3 regions of the Aeromonas encheleia genome follow, and region 1 is predicted to be linked to each of the others. Evidence: riboswitches for the same ligand, from Rfam matches in the RefSeq annotation. Region 1 holds a riboswitch; each other region holds the start of a gene.

Region 1 (7,493 bases):
TGGCGTTGAGCTGGCCGAGACAATGATCTAGTCGCTCCGCCGTGTTGATCTCGATCACTGCGGCGCGGGTCTCGATCCTTGCGTCCCCGACCTCCAGTGTCGCATCTATCTGTAGCGGCCACTTCTCGCAGCGGGTCACCCCCTGCTCGGCCAACCGCTGACGATCCCCTGCACTGAGGTAGATGACCAGCTCTTCCACTTCGTTTGGCAGGGCCGCCAGGGCTTGCTCGACCTGACTGAGCACCTGTTGCGGATTGAGGGTAAATTCGGCCTGGATCACCCGCTTGGCAACCTGGGCGACCAGTTGGGCGATCAGCTCTTTCTGCTCCTGCATGCGGGCCCGGGTCAGGGATTCCCACTGCTGTTGCAACTTGGCGAAGGGGATCATGGCCTGATCGAATGAGGCCCTGCCCTCGGACAGCCCCTGTGCCAGGCCACGCACCTGACCCTGTTGCAGACCCTTGGTCTCCCCTTCGATCAACCCGCTGGTCAGCCCTTGCTGGTAACCAGCCTGGTAACCTTCGGCCTGCCCCTGTTCCAGTCCTTGCTGGTAGCCATATTCGAACTGTTCCTGCTGACTCTGGGCCTCTTCCCCACTCTGCCCCAATGTGGGGAAGCGGTAGAGACGGGTGGCGCCTGCCGCCAGTTTGCGCACATGCTGACTCATGCCTGTCTCCTGTTAGCTGACCGTCGGTTCTTCGAACAGCTGGAACTCGATCTCGCCCTGCTCCACCAGCTCCCTTACCAGTTGCATCACCTCTTCCCGTGCCTGCTCCACCTTGCGCAGGGAGACGCTGCCCTGATCCTGGATCTGGGCCTCCAACGCCTGTGCCATCCGCTTCGGCATGGCGCCCAACACCACCTTGCGAAAGCCCGCCTCGGTATTTTTCAGCGCCAGGGCCAGCAGCTCGGCCGGCAGTTCCTGCACCAGACGCTGCAGGGTGTCGTCGCTCTGACGACGCAAGGCCATGAAGTCGAACATGTTCTTCTCTATCTCGAGCGCCATGTCACCGTCGTGTTCCCGCAGCAGGGAGAGCATCTGCTCCTTGTCGCCCTGATAGCGGTTCAGGATGTCGGCCACCTGCCGCACCCCGTTTACCTTGGCGCCAGATTGATCGGCCACATAGGCTAGGCAGCGATCCAGGGTCAGTCGCAGTTCCCCCAGCACGTGTTCACTGACACTGCTGAGGCTGGCGACCCGTACCAGCAGATCGTCATGCACCGAACCGGGCAAGGCATCGAGTACGGCCGACGCCGTCTGGGGAGGAAGGAAAGCGAGCAACACCGCCTGCATCTGCGGGTGTTCATTGCGGAAGAAACGGGCGAGGACATCGGCAGGCACCCACTGCAGACGCTGGATATCCTGGCTCATCACATCGCCATACAGACTGTCAAGCAGGCTGCGGGAGAGACGCTGACCCAGCGCCAGATCCAGCGTCTGTTCAAGGTACTCTCTTGAGGCGCTGCCAATACCGCTCTGCTCGCGGTATTGATTGAAGAACTGTTGCAGCGTCCACTTCGCCTCGATCGAGCTCACACCGGACAGGCCTGCCATCTTGGAGATGAGGCTCTGCACCTCATCCCGCGAGAGTTTCTGCATCACCTTGGCGGCGGCCTCGGTCCCCATGCTCAGCAGCAGGATGGCGGCTTTCTCGAGGTTGTCGATATCGATGTCGACGGCATTCTGGTTCAGATTAACGTTGCTCATTACCACTCACCCATGATCTGACCACTTCTGCCACGCGGGCCGTGTCCTTCTCCACCAGCAGTTGCAGGTGCTTGAGCTGGACTTCCAGTTCAGAACCAGGTTCCGGCAGCTCCTCCAGATCCAGCGAAGAGAACTGGGGTTCCATCTTGTGTTCGGCATGGATCAGGCCATTGCTGGCCGATCTTCCCTCCAGCAGCGCATCGGCCTCACGGCGCATGGCGAGACCGACCGTGGGTTCCTGTGCCTCATCCTGCTCCTCCGATGGCTCTGCATCGGGATATTGCTGGGTGCGTACCAGGTGTTTTACCAGCGGCCGGATACCGAAGAACACCAGCGTCAGGCCCAGCAAGCCCCCCACCAGATAGCGCAGTGAATCCTGCCAGTACGGCGTCTCCAGCCAGCTGGACTCCGGCGGAGTGATCGGGGCAGCACCGGTAAAGTCGAACACCTGCAAGCTGAACTGATCGCCACGGGTAGTATCAAACCCTACCGAGCGCTCCACCATCTGCCGGATCTGCTCCAGCTGTTCGGCATTCCAGCCCTCCTTGGGGCCACTCTGCTGATTCAACAAGACGGATACGTTCATCCGCTCGAGTCGTCCCTGCTGATAGCGGGTGTGCACTATGGTGCGGCTGTTTTCATACTGCTTGCTGATTTCCTGGCGTTCGGTGCGGGTGTCGTTCTTGGCAGGCTCGGGCGTCGCAGCATTCCCCTGAGCCGCCTGATCAGCCGGAGGCGTCGTCTCGGGCGGACGATTGGAGAGTGCTCCCGGGATGCCGAGCGCCAATGCATCTATGGTCTTGTCAGACTTGTTGGACTCCTTGGTTACCACGCCTTGCGGATCCAGCTGCTGCTGAGTCTCTTCCACCGCATTGAAGTTGACGTCTGCTGCTATCTGTACCCGGAAGTTCCCCGTGCCCAGCATGGGGTAGAGCATGTCGCTGGCACGCTGGCGGATGTATTGTTCCAGCTTGCGCACATACTCCATCTGTTGGACACTCTGCTTGCCGAAGCCTGCCCGGTCTCCCAGCTCGGCGCTCAGCAGCTGGCCGGCCTGATCCACTATGGTCACGGCCCCCGGCTTCATGCCGGAGATACTGCCCGCCACCAGATTGGCGATCGCCTCCACCTGACCAGGCTCCATGGACTGTCCAGGCTGCAGATCCAGCATCACAGACGCGCTGGGTTTCTCTTCGTCACGGCCGACAAACAGGGTTCTCTTGGGGATGGCCAGGTGCACACGAGCACTGCGCACCGCGTCCAGCGAGATGATGGTTCTGGCCAGTTCCCCTTCCAGCGCATGCCGATAACGTGCACCTTCCATGAACTCACTGGTGCCCAGCCCGGTGACCGTATCCAGCCCTTCCAGACCGGCCGGCATGGCGGCTCTGACCCCACGAGCCGCCAGCGCCATCCGGATATGAGCCAGCTGATTTTCTGGCACCAGGATCTGGCCGGTGCTCTTCTCCAGCCGGAATGGCACCTGCTCCTTCTCCAGCATCTCCATGATGTTGGCCGTGTCGTAAAGCTCCTGCTTGCCGTAGAGGGGGACGTAGTTCTTGCTGGAGGTCCACAGGATCACCACTATGGTACCTGCGACGATCGCGGCCAGCAGGGCAATGGTCAGAATGGATTTGTTGTCGCGGGACAGCGTGCGCCAATTGCGCAGCCCTTCCTGGACCCGAGTCATGAAAGAGCCAGGAGACTCTTGGGTAGACGATACCAGTTCAGTCATTACCAACCTCAGAGCGGCATGCGCATGATGTCATCGAAACCCGCCATCAGCTTGTTGCGCACCTGCATCAGAGCGGAAAAACTGAGACCGGCTTTCTGACTGGCCACCATGGCCCCGACCAGATCGTCACTCTGACCCGCGTCGACGGCGGTCATCAAACTGGACGCGATATTTTGCTGCTCGTTAACGCGTCCGACGACGTCGCGCATGGCGTCGCTGAACGATACAGTCGATGCATCATTCGGCTCTATGGAAGGGGTTTGATTGGCGACACGCTGCATTTCCTGCATCTGCTGCAGGAGCGTCACCTGTGATGACATGATCTCAATCTTCACTCGGTTATCCCTTAGTTTTGAATCTGCTGCTCGACATCTATGCCCTGCTCACGCATGGCAGCCAGCTTGTATCTAAGCGCCCGGGTCGTCATCCCAAGGGCCTCAGCCGTACGAGTCCGATGACCACGAAAACGACGCAAGGTCTCTAGCACGAATTGAAATTCAGCATACCGCCTCGTCTCGCTGAGCCCTTCCGGCGCGGCGAGTGTCTCCGGTAACAGGTTGTCGGCTTCGACGGTGTAATGGGGCAACATCAAATCGACGGCCTGAATATGCAATCCGCGAGCCATAATTAAGGCCCGCTGGATGACGTTATCCAGCTCGCGAACATTGCCTGGCCAGTCATAGGCGAGCAGCTGTTTACACGCGCTCTCGCTCAGACGATAGCCCTGCTGTGCGCCGTAACGCTCGATGAAGTACTCGGCCAGCGGCAGGATGTCGTCTTGCCGTTCCCGCAACGCGGGCCAGCTCATGGGCAGAACATCGAGCCGGTAGAACAGGTCTTCGCGAAACTCTCCCTGTGCCACCAGATCCCGCAGATCCCGGTTGCTGGCGGCGATGATCCTTACGTCCAGCGCGATCACCTGATGGCTGCCCAGGCGTTCCACCTCTTTCTCCTGCAGCACCCGCAGCAACTTGGCCTGCAACGCCAGTGGCAACTCGGAGATCTCATCAAGCAGCAGGGTGCCCCCCTGCGCCAATTCAAACTTGCCCTGCTGGCTGGCAATAGCTCCGGTGAAGGCGCCCTTGCTGTGCCCAAACAAGATGGACTCGAGCATGGCCTCCGGAATGGCCGCACAGTTGATGGCCACGAAGGGTTTGCCAACACGGCTGGACATCTCATGGATATAGCGAGCCAGGCGCTCCTTGCCCGTGCCCGACTCGCCGCCGATGAGGATGGTGGCCGAGGTCTTCGCGGCTCGCCTGGCGAGTTGCAGCACTTGCTGGCTCAGGGAGGAGGCCGCGATCAGGTTGGGAATGGCTTGACGCAGGCGCAGAGCTCCCCTGACCACCTCGATCATCTGTCGCGGGCTGAAAGGCTTGATGATGTAATCGATGGCGCCGGCCCGCATGGCTTCCGCCGCCAGATAGGCCTGATGCTCATTGACCATGATGATGCAGCTGGTAACGGCCAGTTGATGCATCACGGAGGGGCCCGCCTCGGTCATGGCCGCCATGTCGAGCAGGATCAGATCGACCGTGTGTTGGGAGAGAAATGTTTTCGTTTGAGGAAGGGAATCCAGGCAGGAAACACGATAGCCAGAATTCAACAATATCTCCTCAATGTCGTTTCCATTTGATAACGATGGGGAGACAAATAATAGATGTGGCAGCGCTTCAATACCGAGTGATATTGAACTTTCCTTGATAGATGAATCAAAAAGCATATAAACCCGAACCTGTGATTGTACATGAATCAATCAACAGAACTGACGTGCAAAAATAAAAACGCACCACGACAAGAGCAACGCTTCTTAATGAGCGCTCGCTCTATATTAGGCATGGAAACAAGGCTGGAATCATAGCCTTGGTAACCCCGCTATCATTAACATCAATGCTGTTAGACCGGAGGCTTTGCGTCCTGACTTTTCAGTTCAGTTTGCCTTTATCATGCGACGATCCGTATTAGGATGGCATGGCTCTGTTGTCCCTAAAGCCATGTGACACATGTAGTTTGTTATATTTTGTAATATTGTTTTATTTTTTTTAACATGTCGTTACGTCAAAAGCCGTCACATGATAACGGCTTTATAAGACAATTCAAGCGGATATGCGGAATAGCCTCTTCCTGCTAGCCTGCATGACTGGCAATTCAACTTCAGCCTAGAGTCCCAATAACCTCGACCCGCAAATCTTCCGGGATCTCGTTATAAGAGAGTACTTTGAGACCTTTTGAGAAAGAGCGGGCATAACGGGCGATCAGCGGTCTGAGCTGGGGCATGACCACTAATACGGGAGCATATCCCTGTTGCTGCAACTGCTCCTTCACCAGCGGCATATTTTGTTGCAATTGCGCCAATAACTGGGGATCGACCGGGAAGCTGTCCAGCTGGATTTTTCCCTGCTGCTGGGACTGATTCATCGCCGTCAACAGCGTCTGCTCCAGGCGATCGTCCAGGGTGAAGGCGGCCAGGATGTCACGCGAGCCTATCGCCTGCCTGACGATCTGACGCTTCAAGGCACAACGCACATCCGACGCCAGCAGGACGGGATCCTTGGTCAGCTCGCTCGCATCCAGCAAGGTGGTAGCTATGGTGCGGATGTCGATGAGGCTGATCTGCTCCTTGAGCAACTGGCGGAAGACCCGCAACTGCTGCATCTGGGTCAGGGCCAGATTGAGTTCTTCCGCCAGGCGGGGAGACTGAATGGCCAGATATTGGCCCAGTTTGCCCACCTCATCGTGACCAAACAGCGCATCGAGCTGCTCTCTGAGTAGCTTGCTGGCATGGGTAGCGATGACGGTGGCAGAGTCGACCACCGAATAGCCCAGGTTGAGCGCCTTGGCCTTGTTGTCCGGCGAAATCCAGACCGCACTCATGCCGTAGGCCGGGTCCTGGGTGAGCTCTCCATCCAGCGTACCGTATGTTTCTCCGCTGCTGATGGCCATCAGCCGCTGGCAATCCACATTCCCCATGGCCAGGGCGATGCCGGACAGCTTGATACGATATTGATCGGGTTGCAGTTGCAAGTTGTCACGTACCCGAATTTCCGGCAGCAGGAAGCCATATTGCTCGGAGAGGGTTTTTCGAATGCCGCGAACCCGGGCGAGTAACTCGGCCCCCTTGTCCACTTCCGCCAGCGGCACCAGCCGATAGCCGAGTTCGATGGCGACGGAGTCCACCGGTGGCAGATCCTGCCAATCCAGCCCCTGGGGCTCGGGTTGCACCATCTGCCGGGTCAGTTCCTGGGCCGCGTCCAGAGCCGGATCCTTGAGCCGACGCTTGCTCACGCTCCAGCCGGTCCATGCCAGTACGGCGGCGAAGCTGAGGAAGGCCAGCATGGGCATGCCAGGTACGAGGCCCAGCACCAGCATGATGATCGCCGCCGTGTAGATGACCCGGGGCGATGCCAGGATCTGCTGGCCAACCTGATCCGACATCTCCCCTTCGTCGCTGACGCGCGTCACTATGATGGCGGCGGCAGTGGACATCAGTAGTGAGGGGATCTGGGCCACCAGGCCATCACCTATGGTGAGCAGGGCATAGATCCGGAACGCATCGGAAACCGGCAGCGAGTGCTGGAAGATACCGATGGCCAGCCCCCCCACCAGGTTGATGATGAGCACCAGCAAGCCGGCGATGGCATCGCCACGCACGAACTTGGAGGCACCGTCCATGGCGCCGTAGAAATCGGCTTCCTTGGCGATCTCTTCCCGCCGGGCCCGGGCCTGGTGCTGATCCAGGGTGCCGGCATTGAGATCGGCATCGATGGCCATCTGCTTGCCCGGCATGGCGTCCAGTGTGAAGCGGGCGGAAACCTCGGAGATCCGCTCTCCCCCCTTGGTGATCACCACGAAATTGATGATCATCAGGATCACAAAGACCACCAGACCCACCACGTAGTTGCCACCGATGACCACTTCCCCAAACGCCTGGATGACCTTACCGGCAGCCTCATTCCCCTCGTGACCATGCAGCAGCACGACCCGGGTGGAGGCGACGTTGAGGGAGAGCCGCATCAGAGTCGCGACCAGCAGCACAGTCGGGAACACGGA
Region 2 (7,493 bases), 1.4 Mb from region 1:
GCTACCAGGATCTGGTGGCCCTTGCCGCCAAGCCGGCGGCGAATGCCAACGGTGAACAGCGCGCCGATCTGAAGTTCCTGACCGGGGTCGCCTACTTCGAGCAGCAGAAGCCGAAGGAGGCACTCAGCGCCTTCACCCAGGCGGCTCAGAACAGCAACGTCAGCGGCCGCGCCTCACCCTGGATCAACTTCCTGAAAGAACAACAGGGCGGCGCCATCACGCAATAAACCAGGTCGCAAATTGACCCCGGCCACTCGCGGCAGGACGGGCCCCCTCCCCGTCCGCTGCACATAACAAGGGGTTCGCCCCGCAGGTTGCCTTGGTGGCAATTGGCCGCTCTTCGGAGCGGTCTTTTTTATGCGCCCTCTCCTTCCTTTATATCTGCCATAAAAAAATCCGGAGCCTGGGCTCCGGATTGGGTCGTATCGATGCGGGCGGCGCCGTGACGTCGCCCGCCATACCAGACTCAGTAGTTACACACCAGCTTCCAGCTGCCGTCGCCGGCCTTGGGTTCGCTGCTGCTCCACCAGTTCGCCTGCCAGACCGCCTTGCCATTGGTCAGGCGATCGTTGGCGTTGGCGTGGTCCCCTTGCGGCCAGCTCGGGTAAGCCGGATAGCTCGCCGGGTTGACGCTCTGGGCGCTGCAGCTGGTGCCACCATCGCCACTGCTGCTGCCCAGCACCGCCTCGGCCAGGGCCGGGAAGTCGGCCTTCAGGCCTATGGTCTGGCTACCGGCGATCAGGCGCACGCCGCTCGGCACGCCCGCCGCCGGCAGATAGTAGGTCATGGCCACTTCCACCTCGGTGCCCGGTGACCAGGCCTTCCAGCTTGGCAGCGTCATGGCCACCTTGTGGAAGTCCTTCTCGCCCGCGATACCGTCCGAGTTCTGGTTGCCACCGCTCTCGACCACCTTCAGGCCCATGCCACTCTGATCCGTGATGGTGTCAGAGGTGGAGGTCGGCACCAGGAACTCGATGCGGGTCCCGCCCGGTATGGTCTGGGTCGACTTGTTGGTCAGTTTAAGCGTCGGGTTGATCGGGTAGTTGGAATCCCCCTCCTTGAAGCCGCTCAGGCTGACGCCGATGTCGAGCTGCGCCGCCGGAGCGGGCAGATCGTTCTGCTTCAGATTGGGCTGGCTCGCCGTCCTGAACTTGTCGTAGGCCAGGCTGGTGAGGGTGCTGCCAATGACATATTCGTTCTTGGCCGGATCGAACGCGTAATCCCCCGCCATCTCCCAGAACATGACGCCCCCCAGGCCGCGCTTGACGATGTAGTCCAGCTTCTTGCCCATGGACTCTTCATCTTCGGTGGAGAGGAACACCTTCTTCTCCTCGTTCCACAGCCAGGGCGCCTGCGCCTTGTCATCGTAGTAACGCACGTACTTGCCCTGGATCACGTCGGCCGGGTTGTTGGGATCCAGACCCCAGGCCTGACCGTAGCTCGGCAGGGTGGTGATGCCGAGGCTGGCCGCGTGCTCCAGGTTCTTGGCATGCCACATGGGCACGGCGCCGGCGCCGACCTCGTTGCCGTTCTTGTCCAGATCGTGCCAGATGTTGTCGATGCCGACAGCGCCGTTGCCGCAGGGGATGGTGCTGCCACCTGTGCCCGGCTGGCAATTGCTCTGGCTCGGCAAGGCCGCCTTGCCGTTGAGACCATGGGTGCCGCCGGTGACCCCTTGCCAGCCACGGGTGTAGTAAGGCACCCCTATGTTGATCTTGCCGGCCGCCAGGGCGCCACGGAAGTAGTGGGCCGACCAGGCCGCGTTCAGATAGCCGATGGCGCCGTACTGGGCCTGGCTATAGACGCCCCACTGGGCCAGCTCCGGATCCGCCTTGTTGTCGAACAGCGCGGCGTTGTGGGCCACGAAGTTGTTCCAGGCGCCGTGGAAGTCATAGGTCATCAGGTTGACGTAATCCAGGTACTGGGTGACCTGGAAGTTCTCCATGCCGCGCAGCAGATAGGCCGACGCCGGTGAGGCTATGGTCAGCATGTACTTGCGGCCATCCTCGGTGCCGGCGCTGTCGAGCCGGCTGCGCAGGGTCTTCATCAGGACTTCGTAGTTGGCAAACAACTTGGCCCGGCACTGGTTGGAGAGCGGGAAGTCGTTGGGGTTGCCCGCATCCTTCATGGAGGTGGGGTACTCGTAGTCCACGTCCACCCCATCGAAGCCGTACTGGCGGATGAAGCCCACCGCCGAGTCGGCGAAGGCGTTGATGCCGGCGGTGTTGACCGAGCAATCGCCCTTGGTGGTGGCGGTATAGAAGCCACGGGTGTCGGCCCAACCGCCCACCGAGATCAGCGTCTTCACGTCCGGGTACTGTTTCTTGTACTTGGAGAGCAGGTTGAGGTGACCCTTGTAGGCAAACTCCGGGTCCATCTCGGCGCCCGGTACCCCCTCCCAGGTCAGCTTGGTGGCGGCGTCGTCCACCTTGATCAGGTGGCTCTGCTCATCCACCGCCGCGAAGGCGTAGTTGATGTGGGTGATCTTGTCCCAGGGAATGTCGTTCACCAGGTAGGCGGGCAGGCCGTTCTTGCCGGTGCGCCAGGAGGTGAAGTAACCGATGACGCGGCGGGCATGGTCATCCCCCATACACTCGCTGCCATCGGCGCGGTAGATCTGGCGAATGTCGCAGGAGAGGTTGCCACCTGTGGGGGGCAGCGCGGCCTCTTCCACGGTGACATCGATCTGGGCCGACTCACCGACCAGGTTCCCCTTGTCTGTCGCCACCAGTTTGAGGCCGGCGACCCCCTTGCTCTGGGGCGTCCAGTTCAGCTGCCAGGGGGCGCTACTGTCTTCGCCCACCTTCTGGCCATTCACATAGAGCTCGACCCTGGCCACATCGTTGTTGGCATCGGTCACATCGGCCGTGACCGTGGCGACCCGGCCCAGGGTCAGCCTGGCGCCGGCGGCCGGGCTGCTGATGCTGGCCTTGGGCGCTTCCGGGGCCACCACGGCGCTGACGCTGAAAGCAGCATCGGCTTCGCTCAGCAGCTTGCCATCCTTGTCCAGGGCGCGGGACTTGAGCTGATGGGGGCCGACGCCGCTCGCCACCCAGCTTGCCGACCAGGGGGCCGCGCCGCTCAGTGCGACCTGGGTGCCATCGATCAGGTACTCCACCTTGACCATGGCGCTGCTGTCACCGCTCAGGGTTACCGCCAGGGCCACAGGCGCCCCCTCGTTGAAAGCGTTACCAACGGCGGGCGAGCTTATCGCGAGCCCGAGGCCCGGCGCCGTGCCGCCATCGCTGAAGGGTTTCCAGGCATCGGCCCAGACGGTACCCACCCCGGGCGCATAGTGATAGGGCGAGGCGCCACACCAGCCGGAGTAAGGAAATTCCTTGCACTCATAGAGGTTGCCGACGTTGCTGACGACATCGCCAGCCTTGTAGGCGGTGCCGGACTGATAGGCGGGATAGGCGGCTTGCGCCCAGGCGGGCATAGCCGCAAGGGCGACCAGCATGGCGAGCCTGCTGGGCCTTAGGGTCTGTTGCATATTGTTATCATCCTTGTTTTATCTTGGCTTTTAAGACCGGGCAAAGCGCAATAGCAACAGGTGAGAAAGGGTCGACAACAGGCCATGGACGGGGCCACATCCCCTCATGTCACCCTGGGTAACCCCGCTGTCTGGCCAGTATCCGGCAGATCGGAGGCTTTGCGTCCCGGCATCACTGCCGGTTTGCCCTTTACCTGGGTTCCGTGAGGAACAGGGCGAGTATAGGAAGCAAGTGGTCGAGTCTCAATCTTCATTCTCGAAGAAAAATATGTAAACGCCAGCAAGCCCCCCACATCCTCCCGCACAGCCGGTGACACTTTTATCATTAATTTCATAATGTTAGCCACGTCATAAAAACGAAACAGGCCTCTTTTGCCTCCCCATAATGTGCGTTGGCTCACTGGTATGATGTGCCAGAAATGTGACAATGCGCGCCCTTGGCCAAGGTGCCAAGGCTATGGAAACACTGGCAAAAATAAAAAAGGAATACCCATGAAAGGAACACCTACCCTGCTGTCGCTGGCCGTGGGGCTCGCGCTCGCGTCCCCCTCAATCCATGCCGCCGGCTTCAGCTGCCCGGCCGACAACGCCCTCACCCCCATCCCCGCCATCCAGGGCAGTGGCGACAAGAGCCCGCTGATCCCGGACGATCTGTTTGAAAGTACCCAGACGGTGGCCGTCAAGGCGGTGGTCAGCGCCCTCGGCGAGAGCCTGAACAAGGGCTTCTACCTGCAGGATCTCCAGGGCGATGGCAACCCCCAGAGCTCGGACGGTATCTTCGTCTTCCTGAGTGACATCAACAAGTACCCCGCCATCCAGCCGGGGGCCGAGGTCTGTCTGGAAGCCAAGGTGGCGGAATACTACGGCCATACCCAGCTCAAGCCGGTCCTGGATAGCAAGGTCCCGCGCCTGCAGGTGCTGGCGCAGGGCAGCGTCCCCGCCGCCGTGCCACTGCGGGTGCTGGAGGGGGAGACCCTGGCCCGGGCGCTGGAGCGTCACGAGGGGATGCGGGTGCGGCTCGATGCCGACAGCGCGCTCAAGGTAAGCCGCAACTTCAGCTACGACTACGCCGCCCGGCGCAACAACCTGGTGCTCGCCCATCAGGCCCCGCTGATGAAACCGACCCAGCTGCACGTGGCGGGCAGCAGCGAGGCCAAGGCACTGGCACAGGCCAATGCGGGCAACCGGGTATTCCTCGAATCCGACTTCAAGGCCGCCGACGGCAAGCTACCCTGGCTGCCCGCCTGGGAGCCGGAGCAGGGTTACCTGCGCATCGGCGATGCCCCGGTCAACCTGGAGGCCCTGGTGGGTTACAGCTATGACGAGTACCGGCTGATAGTGCCGAAGGGGCAGACCATCACGGCCGGCGATCTGCTGCGTACCGACGAGAACGATCGCCAGAGCGCCCCGGCTCGCACCGCCGGCACTGACCTGCGCATCGGCAGCTTCAACGTGCTCAACTACTTCACCAGCCACTCCAGCGTGGGCGGTGCTCTCAACGTGCTGTGCAAGGACCAGACTGATGCGGACAGCGCCAAGGGCTGCAACAGGGGCGCCAAGAACCTGGAAGATTTCCAGCAGCAGCGCACCAAGATAGTCAACGCCATCACCGAGATGGACGCCGATCTGCTCGGCCTGATGGAGATGGAGAACAACGGCTTTGACGAGCACTCCGCCATCAGCGATCTGGTCACGCATCTGAACGCCCAGCAGAAGGATGCCAGCCAGCACTACGCCTTCGTCAGCCTGCCCAAGGCGCTGCTCGGCGAGGAGCGCTACTTCGGTGGCGACGCCATCATGGTGGCCATGCTCTATCGCCCGGCCAAGCTGACCCCGAGCGGGGAAGCCGGTGTGATTCAACTGCCGCAGCAGCGTTACATCCTGGGCGGCGTCGCCAAGAGCGCCGGTCAGCGCGACTCCCTGGTGCAGAGCTTCACGGTGGCGGGCAGCAAGGATCCCCTGACGCTGGTGGTCAATCACCTGAAATCCAAGGGTTCTGGCTGCTTTGAGAACGGGGACGGCAAGACCGAACCCGCCGATCTGCAGGGCAAGTGCACCGAGTTTCGGGTGAGTGCGGCCAAGGTGCTGGGCGAGGCGATGAACAAGCTGCCGGGCCAGGTGCTGCTGGTGGGCGACTTCAACTCCTACGCCAAGGAAGACCCGATCCGGGTGCTGACCGACTACGATGCGGCCAAGGCGGATCGCAAGATCCGCTCCGCCTCCCACACCTTCGTCGGCGAGCAACCCTACGAGCAGCTCGGCCAGGAGGTGAGCAAGAGCTATGGCCTGATCGATGTGAACGTCAAGTTCAACCAGGAGAAGGCCATCTCCTACAGCTACGAGGCCGAGCTCGGCACTCTGGACTACGCCCTCGCCAACCCGGCGCTGGCCAAGAAGGTGGTGGCCGTCGCCGACTGGCACATCAACTCCTACGAGAGCAACCTGTTCGAATATGGACGCGGCTTCACCGGCGACATGATCAAGTCCGACAACCCGTTCAGCGCCTCCGACCACGACCCCATCATCGTCGACCTCAAGCTGCAGGAGCCAAGCAATGGCAGCGGGGCTGGCGCCATGGGTGCCCTGCTGCTGGCGCTGTTGCCGCTGGCCTGGCGCCGTCGCCACGGCTGATGACTTGCCATAGCCACCAAGCCCGCAGCCGATGCGGGCTTTTTTGTCGACGAGAATTGGGGGGTAAAAAGGAAAGTGGAGCCAAAACAAAAAGGCCACCGCAATGCGGTGGCCTTTTGATATTTGGTGGAGCTACGCGGGATCGAACCGCGGACCTCTTGCATGCCATGCAAGCGCTCTCCCAGCTGAGCTATAACCCCAAGTTGTATTGAATCAAGGACTAGCCTCAACTCTGAATTTGGTGGAGCTACGCGGGATCGAACCGCGGACCTCTTGCATGCCATGCAAGCGCTCTCCCAGCTGAGCTATAACCCCAAATTCTTTACTCTTTAAACAACCGGTTCTGGCGGCCGGTTGCCCTAACTCTGGTATTCAAATATCAAATAGTGGTGGAGCTACGCGGGATCGAACCGCGGACCTCTTGCATGCCATGCAAGCGCTCTCCCAGCTGAGCTATAACCCCACAAAGGTCGGCCTGGGTGATACACACCGCACTGCCCTGGGTACTTCATTTCTACAATCAGGAACCTGGTGGAGCTACGCGGGATCGAACCGCGGACCTCTTGCATGCCATGCAAGCGCTCTCCCAGCTGAGCTATAACCCCTTGGATTCCAGATTGTCCGAGAAGAATTTGGTGGAGCTACGCGGGATCGAACCGCGGACCTCTTGCATGCCATGCAAGCGCTCTCCCAGCTGAGCTATAACCCCAACTCACCTCGGCGCTACCAAAGTTATCTCTGGCAACGGAGGCGCATGATAGGCATCACCCGCTTTGCTGTCAACCCAAAAATAACACCGACTGGAGCGTTTAGTCAAAATTCAGACAGTTAGCTGTTTTTAGCGCCAACCAGATGGCTATCTCACTGTTTTATGTCACAAATCTACTTGTCTGCCAAAAACAAAGGGCCCCCGTTCGGGAGCCCTTTGTTGTCAACGACTGGCGCTTATTCGGCGGCCATGCGTGCTTCGATATAGGCCAGGGCGCGATCGATGCGCGCCAATACCCGTTCCTTGCCCACCAGCGCCATCACGGCGTCGATGGCGGGGGACTGACCCAGCCCGGTCACGGCGACGCGCAGCGGCATGCCGACTTTGCCCATGCCCTGACCCAGCTCGGCGGCGGTGGCTTCGATCAGCTCGTGCAGCGCCTCTGTGGTCCAGGTCTCCAGCGCGACCAGCTTGGCCTTGGCCAGGATCAGCGGCTCGGCGGCCACACCGCGCAGGTGCTTCTTGGCGGCGGCTTCGTCGAGCGCCTCGTACTCTTCGAACAGATAGCGGCTCTGGGCGGCCATCTCCACCAGGGTGTTGCAGCGCTCGGCCAGCAGGGTCACCACCTCGGCCAGAGTCGGGCCTGTGCTGGTGTCGATG
Region 3 (7,493 bases), 1.1 Mb from region 1:
GTTCATGGCTGTTAAGGCTCGGCTCTATCCCAAATCATCAGATCTGATGGAGCGGACTCCGTTCGTGGCTGTTAAGGCTCGGCTCTATCCCAAATCATCAGATCTGAGGGAGCCGAATACGTGGTGGGGAGTCTTGGCTCTTATCCCCGGAAGAGCGGTGGCGGCTTGCCCGCGCCGGTGACACAGTTTCAGGTTTGCGGCCCGGTATGAGCCCGGGCTGGCAATAAAACAAGAAAGCGGCGGCGGGGCAGACCCGACGACCGGTCAGCGCAGGAGGCGATGACGTGAATTTTCAGCAACTACGCATTATCCGGGAGGCGGCGCGGCGGGACTACAACCTGACCGAGGTTGCCAACGCCCTGTTCACCTCCCAGTCCGGGGTCAGCCGCCATATCCGCGAGCTGGAGGAGGAGCTTGGGCTGGAGCTGTTCATTCGCTACGGCAAGCGACTGCTCGGCATGACGGAGCCAGGCAAGGAACTGCTGGTGATCGCCGAGCGCATCCTCAACGACGCCAACAACATCCGCAAGTTGGCCAGCACCTTCGCCAACCGGGATTCGGGCCGGCTGTTGGTGGCGACCACGCACACCCAGGCGCGCTACGCCCTGCCGCGGGTGGTGAAGGCCTTTCGCGAGCAGTTCCCGCTGGTGCAGCTGGAACTGCGCCAGGGCGGGCCGGAAGAGATAGTGCGGCTGGTGCAGACCGGCGAGGTGGATATCGGCATCAGCAGCGAGCAGCTCGACAAGAGCGAAGGGGTGGTGGCCTTCCCCTACTACCGCTGGCATCACAACATAGTGGTGCCAGAGCAGCACCCCCTGACCGCCGAGCGGGAGCTGACCCTGGAGGCGCTGGCGAACTGGCCCATCATCACCTACCAGGCCGGGCTGACCGGACGGGCGCGGGTGGATGAGGCCTTCGCCGAGGCGGGGATAGCGCCGCAGATCCTGCTGACCGCCCAGGACTCCGACGTCATCAAGACCTATGTCGAGCTGGAGATGGGGGTCGGCATACTGGCGGACATGGCGTTCGACGCCCAGCGTGACAAGGGGCTGGTGCAGCTCGATGGCAGCCGGCTGTTCGCACCGCACACCGCCTGGATCGGGCTCAAGCAGGGGCAGTTCCAGCACAACTTCGCCTGGCAGTTCATCCAGCTCTGCAACCCGGAACTGGCGCTGGCCGAGATCCAGGCCCGCGCCATGAGCCACGAGCCGGCCCTCGATTACCAGATCTGAATGGGCTGACATGCCATAAACAAACAGGGAGCCATCGGCTCCCTGTTTGCTTATCTGTCGACGCGCGTTATTTCAGTTCGGTCCAGGCATCCTGCCAGTTGCTGCCCACGCCGGGCTCATACTGGGTCGCCGAGCTGGACCAGATAGTGCACCAGCCGCTGTAGGGGTAGGGCTTGCACTGATACACCTTGCCGTTCTTGGGCTGCAGCACCTTGGTGCCTGCGGTGTAGGACTTCAGGCCCTCCGGGAAGCTGAACTGGTAGTCACCGCCGCTGGCCGGATCCTTGAGCATCAGATCCAGGGTCTGCTGCAGCGGCTCGCCACCCGCCTTGGGCTTGCCCTCGATCACCAGCTGATGGTGACCCGCGCTCAGGCCGCTCACCGGCATGGTGAAGCTCTGGCTGCTGTCCTTGATGTCGGCGCCGGTCTGGCCCTTGGCGACACCGCCATGGTCATACAGGGTATTGGTGACGGCGAGGTCCCCTTGCGCCGTGACGGTGAAGGCCAGGGTGACGCTGCCGTTGTCGAGCAGGTACTCGCTCTCCAGACCGCTCACGTTGATGTCGTTGCCCACCGGCGGTTGTTGCTGTTCGAGCTGGATCTCGACCCGTTGCAGGTTGCTGCCCGCCTTCAGGTAGATGGGGTTCTGGCCGTAGACCGGGTTGAACTGGCCGTCGCCACCCTGCTGACCGGCACGGATCTGGCTCTGCTCGGCGTTGATCTTGCCCGCCAGATCGTGAGCCCAGTTGTTCTTCTGGCCCTGCTCGGCGTTGGCGATGGTCAGCACCGTCTGCAGATCGGTGCGCTCGCCGCTGGCGTCGAACACCCGGGTCCTGGCCTTGTCGCCGGCCGCGAGATCGGTGGAGGGGTAGATGGTCCCGCCCTGGCTCCAGCTCAGCGGGGGCTGGGTGCCGCCTTCGAAGCGGGCGTCGATCAGGTTGTAGAAGCTGTTGGCGGTATCGCCCACTTCCCACACCCCGAGAATGACCTGGTAGCCGGTGCGTGCCGGCAGGGTGCACTGGTGGGTGACCTGCTTGGGCGGCTGCACCATGTTGCCTTCGATCACGCAGAATGGATTGAGATCGAAGGAGTCGCGGGTCAGCGGCTGGTTCGGGTTCCACTCCTGCTTGGTGAGGTAGTAGCGCCAGTTGCGGGTCACGTGGTTGGCGGTGAAGCTCCAGCTGATAGCGAAGGGCCCGGCCTGCACCTCGCGCTTGGTCCAGCGATCGCTGGTCTGGGCATTGAGCTCACCGAATTGCGGGTGGCCGGCCGAGGCGATCTGGCCGTCGGCGGGGCCGCCGTTGGGGAAGCCGGACGGTGCCTCCAGGCTCTGGGGCTCCCACTGGATGGCGCCACACTGGCTGTTGCCGCCGGTCTTGCACAGATAGTTGCGACCCTCCGGCTGGTTGATATAGCCGTGGGCGAGTGCGCCGCCACTGGCCAGCAACGCCAGCGCCGCGGCCACATGATTGAGTTGAATTTTTGCTGCCATACATTCCTCTGTTCGGTGATGTGGGCAGTCAAGTTGGCAGGGGAAATCCCCGATACACACCTGGGTGTGGCAACCCCGCTATCCTGGACGACATGTCTTTAGACCGGAGGCTTTGCGTCCTGGCCTTTCAACCAGTTTGCCAAATGACTACATAAATGGTCATGGTGTCGCGTTTGAAGACGACGACATCATCATGACTTATTTTGATTAAATTATTAAGTGTAAATCTTTACGGTTCGACTCATCGGAGTAGTGCCATTACTTAACTTTCTGTTTTTGCATGGGTATTCCCCTGGTCATGTTCACTGCCCCGGATTGTTGTTCTGATTAATATTCAGATTTCACGCATCTTATGCCGAGGCGGCATCCCCTTGCCGACCCTGGACTCCATGGCAGGGGAGGGATCCTGGATCGAGGTGGATCCTTTATGGCTCAGCCGGCTGCCCAGGATCGCGGGATGTCCGCTCATTGCCCCCATGAGCAGCAGACAGACAGGCCCACTTTTGATAGCGTGGTGACGCGCATCCCGGCGCACGTTTGTCCCGGCCCCGACCGGGGAGGGACACCACCAAAAAGGAACGGATGGCCAGGCGCCACCGATAACAAGAGGGAATTTATGAGTTCCATTGCCAGGAATTACCTGAACCAGCTCAACGCCGACTACCTGCGGGTGCACAGGCGCAAGGAGGATCTGTTCTGGTCCACCTACATGGGCACCAGCGACGATCAGGCCGGCTTCACCGCCGCCGAGCAGGCCTACAAGGCGTTCTGTGCCAATCCGGCGCGGCTGCCGGAGCTGAGGGAGATGCTCGCCCAGGCCGACGGGGCGGATCTCAGACGCGGCCTGGGGGGCTGGATCGCCTTCTTCGAGTGCAACGTCATCGAGGATCCGGCGGCGGCGGCCCTGATGGACGAGCTGGTGGTCGCCGAGGCGGACCTGTTCTCCCGTCGCAAGGGCTTGAAGCTGAGCCTGCTGGACGAGCGGGGCCGCCAGGTGGCCGGCAGCCTGCCGGCGGCCAGCACCAGCCTGGCCGCCAGCCCGAGCGAGGCGGTGCGCCAGAGTGCCCTCGACATGTTCCACAGCCTGGAGCAGTGGGTGGTCGACCATGGCTACCTGGACGTAGTGGCGCTGCGCAACCGCTTCGCCCGCGCCATGGGCTATCGCGACTACTTCGATTACAAGGTGCGCAAGAACGAGCAGATGAGCCCGGAGCAGCTGTTTGCGGTGCTGGATGACTTCATCGAGCGCACCGAAGAGCGGGTGCACCTGAGCCTGGCCGAGCTGAAGGCGGCGAAGGGGGAGGCGGCGCTGCTGCCCCACAACCTGCGCTACTTCGTCAGCGGCGACGTGACCCGCCAGCTCGACCCCTACGTGCCCTTCTCGCGGGCGCTGCAGGATTGGGTCGAGAGCTTCCGCCGGCTCGGCATCCAGTATCGGGAGGCGACCCTCACCCTGGACTTGCTGACCCGGGAGGGGAAATACGAGAACGGCTTCTGCCACGGTCCGGTGCCGAGCTTCTGGCAGGAGGGGCAGTGGGTGCCCGCCGTGGTCAACTTCACCAGCCTGGCCAATCCGTCCCAGGTGGGCAGTGGCTGGAGCGGCCTCAACACCCTGTTCCACGAGGGGGGCCACGCCGCCCACTTCGCGAACGTGACCGGCAACGCCCCCTGCTTCTCCCAGGAGTTCCCGCCCACCTCCATGGCCTATGCCGAGACCCAGTCCATGTTCTGCGACAGCCTGCTGGACGATGCGGACTGGCTCAAGCGCTATGCCAGGAGCGAGAGCGGGGAGCCCATCCCGGATGCGCTCATCGGGGCCATGATAGAGGCGCGGCAGCCATTTCGCGCCTTCAACGAGCGGCAGATCGCGCTGGTCTCCTACTTCGAGCGGGATCTCTACGCCATGGCCGATGGCGATCGCACCCCGGCCGCGGTGCTGGCGCTGGCGCGCCGCTGGGAGCGCAAGATCCTGGGGGTGGAGAGCCCGCGGCCGCTGCTGGCGATCCCGCACCTGCTCAACCAGGAGTCGGCCTGCGCCTACCACGGCTACCTGCTGGCGCTGATGGCGGTGGAGCAGACCCGTGCCTATTTCCTGCGGCGCGACGGTTATCTCACCGACAACCCGCGCATCGGACCGGATCTGGCCGCCCATTACTGGGGGCCGGGCAACGGCATGACCCACGATCAGACCCTGCAGAGCCTCACCGGCGAGGGCTTCAGCGCCGCTCCCCTGGCCCGGGTCTGCAACCGGAGCGTAGCCGAGGCCTGGGAGCTGGCATCGGCCAGCATGGCGGCGGCGCGGCAGCGGCCGCCGGCAGGCGAGGGCAGCCCGCTCAATGCCCGCATCCGGGTGGTGCACGGGGAGGCGCTCATCGCCGACAACAGCGAGTCGGAGGCGCGCATGCTGGCCGACTTCGAGGCCTGGATCCGGCGCCACTACCAGGCCGAGCCAGCTTCTATCGGCTAAGGGATCCCCACCCACCACAGAGTCCTGCCCCTTGGCAGGGCTCTGTCATTTCTGCGCGCTGGTGACGCCCTCGGTCGCGCGGCTGGACGGGGTTATCGGGGACGGCTGGCGGCGGGAAGGCGCGACGGCGCCTGCGGGGGCAGGCCGGATCCCGAGGTGGGGGCTGAGAGGGGGCTTGAATGAAACACTTAAAACGACCGCTTGGCGCCATCTAGCTGTTTTAGCTATTAATTAATGTGATGGGGCGGTGGATGGACGGGGCGTTCGTCACGCTGGTCACAGATATGTTTCTCTGGATATATTGAGTATTGATGGCGATCCCATATCATGGCGCTCGCTCGTCACCAGAGAGTGGCGATATTCAGATGATTTGCTAACAAAAAAGCCCTGAAGGCTTGTCGAGGGATGGAATGAGAGCCGTATTACTGTGTTTGCTGGGGCTGTGGCCCGCCTTAAGTTTTGCCACCCTGTCTGCCGACATGATAGTGGTCAAGAAGTCGAGCTATAGCCTGACCCTGATGAAGGATGGCAAGGAAGTCAAACGCTACTGGATCGCCCTGGGCCCGGCCCCGAAGGGACACAAGTTGCGGGAAGGGGATCAGCGCACACCGGAAGGGCGTTACATCCTCGACTACAAGAAGACCAACTCCGGCTATTACAAGGCCATCCACATCAACTACCCGAATCTGGATGACATCAAGATGGCCAACGAGAAGGGCGTCAATCCCGGTGGCATGATCATGATCCACGGTCAGCGCAACGACATCGGCAACCGTCGTCTGCAGCCGTCCAACTGGACCAACGGCTGCATCGCCATGCTCAACCATGATCTGGACGAGGTGTGGAGCGCCATCGAACCCGGCACCCCCATCATCATCCAGCCCTGATCCCGGTTCCTCACGCCCGCCATCGCGCGGGCGTGTCATTTCCCCCTGACGATGGCGTGACATCCCCGCCTGCACCGTGCTAGTTTTTCCGGCTCGCCGTGGATGTAACAAGGATGATCCCATGATGTCAGGAACGAGCGCCCCCGCGCCCGAGAGTACCAGCGCGCTCTGGTGGCGTGCCTCCCTCGATATTTTGCCCCTCTCCATCTCCGTCATCCCCTGGGGGATACTGTGCGGTGCCCTGGCGCTGCAGGTGGGGCTGAGCCCGTTGCAGGCCCAGCTGATGTCGCTGCTGGTCTATGCCGGCGCCGCCCAGCTCTCGGCCACCACCCTGTTCGGGGCCGGCACCCCCTTGCTGCCCATAGTGGGCTCCACCTTCGTCATCACCTCCCAGCACCTGCTGTACGGCTTCACCTTTCGCCGGGACGTGCTGCCGCTCTCCCTGCGCTGGCGCGCCAGCCTCGCCTTCTTCCTGACCGACGAGATGTTCGCGGTGGCGCTCAAGGAGAGGGAGCGTCAGGGCCGCTTCAATCCCGCCTATGCGCTGATCGCGGGCTTCGTCTTCTACCTGTTCTGGAACCTGGCGACCCTGCTCGGCATCGCCGCCGGTCAGTACATAGACGGGCTGGATCGGATGGGGCTGGACTTTGCCATCGCCGCCACCTTCATCGCCATGACCATACCCGCCCTCAAGAACCTGCCCATGGTGGCGGCGACTGTGGTGAGCGGCGGCACGGCGCTGCTCACCAAGCCGCTGCTGGCGGAGGTCTACATCATCATCTCGGCGCTGGCCGGCATGCTGGTGGGCTATGTGCTGCACCGGATGAGGAGATAACCATGAGCTGGCTGATGATAGGCCTGCTGGCCCTGATCACCTTCTTCAACCGCTTCGCCTTCTTCTCGCGGCTGACCCGCTATCAGCCGGGCGCCGAGATGGGGGCCTTCCTCAGCTTCTCGGCCCAGTCGGTGCTGACCGCCATCTGGCTGCCCATCGTCTTCAGCTATGAGCCGGGCAAGGGGTTGGACTGGGATCCTGACTATCTGGCCGCGACCCTGCTGGTGACGGCCCTGACCCTGTTGCGCCTGCCGACCCTGCTGGTGGTCGTGATCGGCATGGGGGGCTTCTTCCTGCTGCGCTGGCAGGGTGGGCTCGCCAGCGTGTTACCCTGGTTGGGCTAGGGCGTGATCCCGCATAACGGATGTCTTTTTATGACATCCGTTATGTTGTGAATGTCACTTCAAAAAAGGCCTCTCAAGTGTGAGGATTTAGGGACTATCCGCCAAGGAGCTCCCCCATGTCTTTCACCGCAACCTGCCAGCGCATAGTGCGCGATCCCCTGCTCTCCCCGGCTCAGAAGAGCCACGCCCTGGCCCTGGCCGCCGAGAATGCGCTGCCTTATCCCGAGTTGCCCGCG

The links. Region 1 has a riboswitch for cyclic di-GMP ahead of lafK (lateral flagellar response regulator transcription factor LafK). Riboswitches for the same ligand answer to the same signal wherever they lie in the genome.
Region 2: it holds a riboswitch for cyclic di-GMP, as region 1 does, so the genes downstream of both, EL255_RS04435 (glycosyl hydrolase family 18 protein) here and lafK (lateral flagellar response regulator transcription factor LafK) in region 1, are expected to answer to the same signal.
Region 3: it holds a riboswitch for cyclic di-GMP, as region 1 does, so the genes downstream of both, gbpA (N-acetylglucosamine-binding protein GbpA) here and lafK (lateral flagellar response regulator transcription factor LafK) in region 1, are expected to answer to the same signal.

What each region holds. Positions count from the first base shown of each region.
Region 1 covers NZ_LR134376.1:4,106,926-4,114,418, forward strand. The annotation lists gene lfiH (lateral flagellar assembly protein FliH) at 1-667, opposite strand, end outside; gene fliGL (lateral flagellar motor switch protein FliGL) at 680-1,708, opposite strand; gene fliFL (lateral flagellar M-ring protein FliFL) at 1,695-3,443, opposite strand; gene lfiE (lateral flagellar hook-basal body complex protein LfiE) at 3,452-3,778, opposite strand; gene lafK (lateral flagellar response regulator transcription factor LafK) at 3,790-5,052, opposite strand; cyclic di-GMP riboswitch class I at 5,306-5,393, opposite strand; gene lfhA (lateral flagellar biosynthesis protein LfhA) at 5,598-7,493, opposite strand, start outside.
Region 2 covers NZ_LR134376.1:920,720-928,212, reverse strand. The annotation lists gene EL255_RS04440 (tetratricopeptide repeat protein) at 1-227, shown strand, start outside; gene EL255_RS04435 (glycosyl hydrolase family 18 protein) at 467-3,460, opposite strand; cyclic di-GMP riboswitch class I at 3,608-3,691, opposite strand; gene EL255_RS04430 (ExeM/NucH family extracellular endonuclease) at 3,986-6,124, shown strand; tRNA gene EL255_RS04425 (tRNA-Ala) at 6,249-6,324, opposite strand; tRNA gene EL255_RS04420 (tRNA-Ala) at 6,364-6,439, opposite strand; tRNA gene EL255_RS04415 (tRNA-Ala) at 6,512-6,587, opposite strand; tRNA gene EL255_RS04410 (tRNA-Ala) at 6,654-6,729, opposite strand; tRNA gene EL255_RS04405 (tRNA-Ala) at 6,758-6,833, opposite strand; gene gltX (glutamate--tRNA ligase) at 7,070-7,493, opposite strand, start outside.
Region 3 covers NZ_LR134376.1:702,334-709,826, forward strand. The annotation lists gene cbl (HTH-type transcriptional regulator Cbl) at 285-1,232, shown strand; gene gbpA (N-acetylglucosamine-binding protein GbpA) at 1,300-2,724, opposite strand; cyclic di-GMP riboswitch class I at 2,790-2,875, opposite strand; gene EL255_RS03375 (M3 family metallopeptidase) at 3,341-5,191, shown strand; gene EL255_RS03380 (L,D-transpeptidase family protein) at 5,602-6,078, shown strand; gene EL255_RS03385 (AzlC family ABC transporter permease) at 6,200-6,913, shown strand; gene EL255_RS03390 (AzlD domain-containing protein) at 6,916-7,257, shown strand; gene EL255_RS03395 (YjjI family glycine radical enzyme) at 7,374-7,493, shown strand, end outside.